Regions from separate parts of the Hydrogenophaga sp. PAMC20947 genome, predicted to be linked through region 3. Evidence: predicted binding sites of a transcription regulator. Region 3 holds the regulator's gene; each other region holds the start of a gene.

Region 1 (2,267 bases), 1.3 Mb from region 3:
GTTCGGCGAATTCGCCAGCGAAGCGGTGATGGCCACCTGGCGCGCTGCACGGCAACCAGAAGGCCTGGTCTGCCTGGAGCGCTTGCGCCGGGTGTTGTGCACCACCGCCGCAGGTGCCCCCCTCTCACCCGACCTCAGCCAAGCCTGGTTCGATTGCTGCACCGCCACCATGGATGCCATGAAAGCCGTTGAAGATCAGATGTCTTCCGAGCTGCTGGCCCTGTGCGAGCAACGCATCGCATCCACTTCGGCCGAGCTGGCGGCGTTTGAAGTGCTGAACGGCAGCGCACCAGTCAGGCACAACCCAGGCAACACCACTGCACCCGGTTTCTTTGATCCAGCGGCGAGCGATGAACGCTTGCTCGGCACCCCATTGAGCACGGGGGGACAAGGCTTTGGACAGCAGCTCGACCGCTCCATCCTTGAGCTCGTTCAAGAGCAAGCGCACCGCTTGCAAAGCATGAGCGACGAGCTGGACACCGTGCGCGCCAGCCTCAACGAGCGCAAGCTGATTGAACGGGCGAAGGGCCTGCTGATGGCCCACCGCAGCCTGAGCGAAGAGGCGGCTCACAAAGCCATGCGGCAAATGGCCATGAACCAGAACAGGCGTGTGGTCGATGTGGCCGAGGCCGTACTGGCCATGGCAGACGTGCTCCCGGAACCGAAGCGCCATGAAGTCTGACGCGCATGTTGCACCGCACAAGAACGGTGCCAAAGGATTGACGTGCACCAATTCAAGGCTCAGAAAAGCCCGCTGAGACAAGCACACCCAGCGGTCAATTTGCCCTCTGGTTCGACACTGCAATCGGCGCAAAACCCCTACAAATCAGGGTTCTGGGCCAAACGAGGCGATGGGAAGGCGCAGTTGGCACGGTCCCTGCTTAGTCTCTAACAAAAGCGGCGTGCCAACGACGGCACACCGCTCAGGTCTCTCCAGGCCACCCGGACAACGGCGTCCATCTCTCGCAGGCCATCGGCCTGTCAGTTGATGGGCGCCGTTTTTCGTTGTCTGGACCCCGTTGTTTCTTCCTTCAGGAGTTGTCCATGTCCGATGCCACGAACCACCCGAACCGCCGCCGCTTCGCCACCCAGGCCATGGCTTTGGCCGGCGCCACTACGCTGGGCCTGCCGGCATGGGCCGCCAAGCCTGGTCGCCCTGAAAAAGAGCAGCTGAAATTTGGCTTCATCAAGCTGACCGACTGTGCACCCCTGGTCGTGGCCTATGAAAAAGGCTACTTCGAAGACGAAGGTCTGAATGTGCAGCTGGAAGCCCAGGCCAACTGGAAAGTGCTGCTCGACCGGGTGATCGATGGCCAGCTCGACGGCGCGCACATGCTCGCCGGACAACCGCTGGGCGCCACCATCGGCTTTGGTACCAAGGCCGATATCGTCACCGCCTTCAGCATGGACCTCAACGGCAATGCCATCACCGTATCCAACGCCGTCTGGGCCGAGATGAAGCCGCACCTGCCCATGAAAGACGGCAAGGTCGTGCACCCCATCAAGGCCGACGCACTGAAAAAGGTGGTCGACGCCTGGAAGAAGGAAGGCAAGGCTTTCAAGATGGGCATGGTATTCCCGGTCTCCACCCACAACTACGAGCTGCGCTACTGGCTCGCCGCCGGCGGGCTCAACCCCGGCTACTACACCTCCGGCGACATCTCGGGCACCTCCAAGGCCGATGTGCTGCTGTCGGTCACACCGCCGCCCCAAATGCCCAACACCATGGAATCGGGAACGATCCATGGCTACTGCGTGGGCGAACCCTGGAACCAGCAGGCGGTGTTCAAGGGCATCGGGGTCCCGGTGATCACCGACAACGAAATCTGGAAGAACAACCCAGAGAAGGTGTTCGGGGTCACCGCCGACTGGGCCAAAACCAACCCCAACACCCACATCGCTGTGGTCAAGGCGCTGATCCGCGCTGGCCAGTGGCTCGACGCCTCCATGGCCAACCGCATCGAGGCCGTCAAGATGCTCTCGAAATCGCAGTATGTGGGCGCCGATGCGGCCGTGATCGCCAACAGCATGACCGGCACCTTTGAATACGAGAAAGGCGACAAGCGTCCTGCCCCCGACTTCAACGTTTTCTTCCGCAACTTCGCCACCTACCCGTTCTACAGCGACGCCATCTGGTACCTCACGCAAATGCGCCGCTGGGGCCAGATCACCGAAGGCAAGCCCGACAGCTGGTACATGGACATCGCCAAGAAGGTCTACCAGCCTACGGTCTACATGGAAGCCGCCAATGCCCTGGTGGCCGAAGG
Region 2 (2,267 bases), 480 kb from region 3:
CAACGATTCAGACACGCGAGCACGCACGGTGTAGTCCTGGTAAGCGGGCAGTGCCACAGCAGCCAGAATACCGATGATGGCCACCACAATCATCAATTCGATGAGGGTAAAACCTTTTTGCATTTTTTGCATAGAACGATTCATGAGAAAACTCCTTGAATGGGGGGAACAAAAACCACGATAGGTGGACGACGGGGTTTACTCAGCAGGGACCGTGCCAGCGTGAAATAGGCGGTTTTTCTTGCGCTATTTCACGGTTGGGGCCCATCAGGTGACATTTTGTGCAGTCTGATGCGGTAAGCGGTGACGTTTTTTGTCACCGTGTTTCAAGCGGTGAACCAGCCCCGTCGCACCACCCCTAAACCGGCACACCCTTCACAGATCAAACGTCTGCCCCGCGCTCAGCCAACGGACATCGTGGCGCGCACCACCGCCCCGGCTGGGCAGCTCGTCAAAGCGCTGGGTCTCCTCCATGATCAGCCCGGGCTCTGGCTGACGCCCAGATGGGCCAAGGCCCAACGCCCTGCAAAACGAGCGCGAGAGGGTGCAGACTTGAAATCAGGACAGCACAGTGCAAGAGGCCGGGGCATAGATTCCCTTCGAGATTCAGGCGAAGACCTCGATTTTTGCATTCCTCAAACCAACAAGTTTGCCAACTTTTCAGAATACGAAGAAACAAAAGCCAACCGCTTTCACAAGTGGTTGGCTTTTCGGCTAGTCCCTAAGGTGCGTTGCACCCCGTGGGATTTCGGAAGCGTATTAACGGCACGCAGCAGGGCGGTACTTCGCGACCAATGTGCCACCGGTACAGGTCCAACCGATGCGATCGGTTGGGATGGTGCCAGCAACCAGCACTGGATCTGGTACAAAGGTAACCGTTCCACCACCTGCGCGAGCCGTGGTCGTCACGGTGATCACACCATCAGCGGCAATCGCAGCGCTGGCCAGGTTGGGCGTCGCTGCAGGAGCGATCCAGCCCGATGCAAGGGCTTGCCCGTTGGCGGCATTTTCAGCTACAGCAATTTTGGCAGCGGAAGCGGCAACCAACGATTCAGACACGCGAGCACGCACGGTGTAGTCCTGGTAAGCGGGCAGAGCCACAGCAGCCAGAATACCGATGATGGCCACCACGATCATCAATTCGATGAGGGTGAAACCTTGTTGCAATTTGCGCTTCATGAGAAAACTCCTTGACTGAGGGTGGAACAAAAACCACGATGGTTAAAAGACGGATCGCATTTAGCAGGGACCGTGCCAACTAGAAATGACGGGGTTTTCTTGCGCTATTTCACGGTTGGGGCCCACCAGGTGACAATTTGTGCGGCCTGGGCTCCATAGGCGGTGACGTTTTTTGTCACCGTGTTTCAAGCGGTGAACCAGCCCTGTCGCACCACCACCCCCTCACCTGCCCTTCCATCACAGATCAAACGTCTGCCCCGCGCTCAGCCAACGGATATCGTGGCGCACACCACCATCCCGGCTGGGCAGCTCGTCGAAGCGCTGAATCTCTTCCATGATCAGTCCAGTCTCAGCCGGCTTGGTGTGGGTGATGTAGATGGGGTAGCGCTGATCGCTGCGGATCTGGTCGAGCTCTGAGGCCAGCACACTGGGGGCCAGGTGCAGGCTGCGGTGGGCCAGGTCTTTCTCACGGTCGCTGAAGGCGGTCTCGATGATGAGCATGGCCACTTGCAGCTGGTTGACCCGGCGCCAGAAGGCCGGGTTGCGCTCGGTGTCGCCGCTGAAGACCCAGTAGCCTGTAGGGGACGCAGCGGCGTAACCCACGGCTGGCACGGTGTGCACGGCGGGCAAGACTTCAATGGATTTACCGCCCACGTCCAGCACTTCGCCTTCAGCAAGGGGCACAAAGCGCATCAAGGGCGCTTCGGCGCTGGGGATGGCGGCGAAGTCGGGCCAGATCAGGTTGTTGAAGATGTGTACCCGCAAGGCCGCTATGGTGCCGGGCAGGGCATGGACCTGCAGGGGCGGTGCTTTCGCGGCCAGGCGCAAGGCGGCCACGGCATCGAGCATGAGCGGGAGGCTGGCGACATGGTCCAGGTGGGAATGGGTGAGCAGCACATGGTTGATGCGCGCCATTTCCGCCAGGCTCAGATCGCCCACGCCGGTGCCGGCGTCGATCAAAACATCGTCGTCCAGCAAAAAAGAGGTGGTGCGGCAGCCTTGCGCGATCGCGCCGGAGCAGCCCAGGACTTTGACCCTCATTGGTGGTGTGCGTTGGTGTTGGTTCAGCCCGGACAAGCGGCAAGCAA
Region 3 (2,267 bases):
AAAATGGTTGCGGCCACAAAAGCCACCGCGCTAACAGCCGTCATTCCTTCCAGTGCACACCACGGAACTGGATCTGGCAGGCCGGTTGGTGCAATCCCCGCGCGCAGGGACACAGGGGGCCTGCACCCTGAACACACCACAGAACTGGCTTCACCAGGCCGCAGGTGCAGCCCCCATCAGGGGGAAGGGGCGAAGCGGTGCAGGAGGGCTACAAGGTTTTTCGCAAATTGGCGGGCGCGATGCGCAACGCTTCCCGGTATTTGGCCACAGTACGGCGGGCACACTCAATACCCTGCGCTTTGAGCAGTTCGGAAAGCTGGTTGTCTGACAATGGTTTTGACGCGTTTTCAGCGGCAATGAGCTGTTTGAGCAAGGCGCGCACCGCTGTGCTCGATGCGTTGCCGCCAGTCTCCGTGCCCAGCGATGAGCCAAAAAAGTACTTGAGTTCGTAGGTGCCGAACGGCGTGGCCATGTACTTGGCGGTGGTCACACGGCTGATGGTGGACTCGTGCAAGCCCAGCTCGTCGGCGATTTCGCGCAACACCAGCGGCCGCATGGCGAGCTCGCCATGCATGAAAAAATTGCGCTGCCGTTCGACAATGGCCGAGGACACGCGCAGGATGGTGTCGAACCGCTGCTGGATATTCTTGATGAACCAGCGCGCCTCCTGCAAACGCTGCTGCATGGCGGCATGGCCTGCTTCGCCGCCACCCCCTTTCCCACCCCGGTTCTGACGCAGGGCGTTGGCGTATACATCGTGCACCCTCAACCGCGGCATGACGTCGGGGTTGAGCTGCACCTTGAAGCCACGCCCGGCGTGCGTGACCAGGACATCGGGCACAACGACATTGCGCTCCACATCCACAAACCGCCGTCCCGGCTTGGGCTCCAGCCCGATGATCAGGCCAAGCGCTGCGCGCACCGTCTCATCGTCCAGCCCACACAACGCACACAAGCGCTTCACATCGCGCTTGGCGAGCAACTCCAGCGGTTGTCGGCAAATCACCAGCGCAGCCTGGGCAACCGGCGTGTTGCGCAAGTCTTCGATCTGCAGACGCAAACACTCGCCGAGATCCCGCGCACCCACGCCGATGGGCTCCATGTTGTGCAGCCAGCCCAGCGCCATGCGCAGCTGCTCTTCCGCGACTTCAATCGCCGCAATACTGGGCGATGCAGCTTCGCGCCCGTGCAGCAGCCGCCAAAAGGCCAACGCCAATTCTGTCCAGTCGTCATCGAGATAACCATCGTCGTTGAGCGACTCGATCAGGAAATACAGTGCGGCCTGATCGGTTTCGCTCAGGCGCAAACAGCGGGCCTGCTCATGGAGGTGATCTTGCAGGCTGACCGGCGCTCGGGCCAGATCAGCCGCCGTTGCCGTTTCGTCGTCACCCCCGGAAGAGCCACTGTTGCGCGCGGGCGCATCACCGCCCCACTCGCCGTCGTCGGGCGCCATTTCCACGGAGCCGTCGCCGTCCCAATTTTCTTCCAACGCCCCGTCTCCATCGGCCTTGCGCTCGGCGGCTTCCCCAGCCGCACTCTCACTGGGCTCACTGGCTGTCGACGATGTGCCTTGGCTGAAGGGCAACTCTGAATCGGGGGCAACAGATTCGCCCTCGGGAGCCGCCGCCGCTTCGGCAATTTGCTCTCCTGCGCTGACCGGGACATCGCTGTGATCAAGCCCAAAATCTTCGCGGTCAGCGGTTTCATCCGCACGATCGAGAAACGGGTTTTCATCGAGCATCTGCTCGACTTCCTGCGCCATTTCAAGGGTAGAGAGCTGCAGCAAGCGGATCGACTGCTGCAGCTGTGGCGTGAGCGCGAGATGCTGCGAAACGCGCAGCGACAAACCTTGCTTCATGCCAAGGCGCCTAGCGACACGTCAAAACGCTGGAGCGGAACGTCACGCTGGAGCCACCAGCAGGTTCGCCCAAAGCCTCGCTCATTCCCATCAGGGAGCACCGAACCACAGCAGCATGGAACAACGGATTGGCCACCATCACATGCGGAAGTTCTCGCCGAGGTATACCCGGCGAACATCGGCGTTTTCCACGATCTCTTCACTGGTGCCACTCGCCAGGACATGACCATCGCTGATGATGTAAGCGTGGTCACAAATACCCAGCGTCTCACGCACGTTGTGATCGGTGATGAGCACCCCGATGCCTCTGGATTTGAGAAAACTGATGATGTGCTGGATTTCGAGCACTGCGATCGGATCGATACCGGCAAAGGGTTCGTCCAACAGGATGAACCGAGGGCGCGAAGCC

The links. The regulator sigma-54, encoded in region 3, starts transcription at its own class of promoters, with help from an activator protein. The targets are predictions, from matches to a motif close to TGGCANGNAANCTGCTTT.
Region 1: a site for sigma-54 is predicted at 867-884, ahead of E5678_RS09490 (CmpA/NrtA family ABC transporter substrate-binding protein). Genes of this name have one in related genera too.
Region 2: a site for sigma-54 is predicted at 1,240-1,257, ahead of E5678_RS18020 (pilin). Genes of this name have one in related genera too.

Annotation. Positions count from the first base shown of each region.
Region 1 is NZ_CP039252.1:2,116,703-2,118,969, forward strand. Features, by position in the region: gene E5678_RS09485 (nitrate regulatory protein) at 1-682, shown strand, start outside; gene E5678_RS09490 (CmpA/NrtA family ABC transporter substrate-binding protein) at 1,045-2,267, shown strand, end outside.
Region 2 is NZ_CP039252.1:3,937,172-3,939,438, reverse strand. Features, by position in the region: gene E5678_RS18025 (pilin) at 1-144, opposite strand, end outside; gene E5678_RS18020 (pilin) at 760-1,179, opposite strand; gene E5678_RS18015 (3',5'-cyclic-nucleotide phosphodiesterase) at 1,417-2,220, opposite strand.
Region 3 is NZ_CP039252.1:3,459,880-3,462,146, forward strand. Features, by position in the region: gene rpoN (RNA polymerase factor sigma-54) at 209-1,858, opposite strand; gene lptB (LPS export ABC transporter ATP-binding protein) at 1,997-2,267, opposite strand, start outside.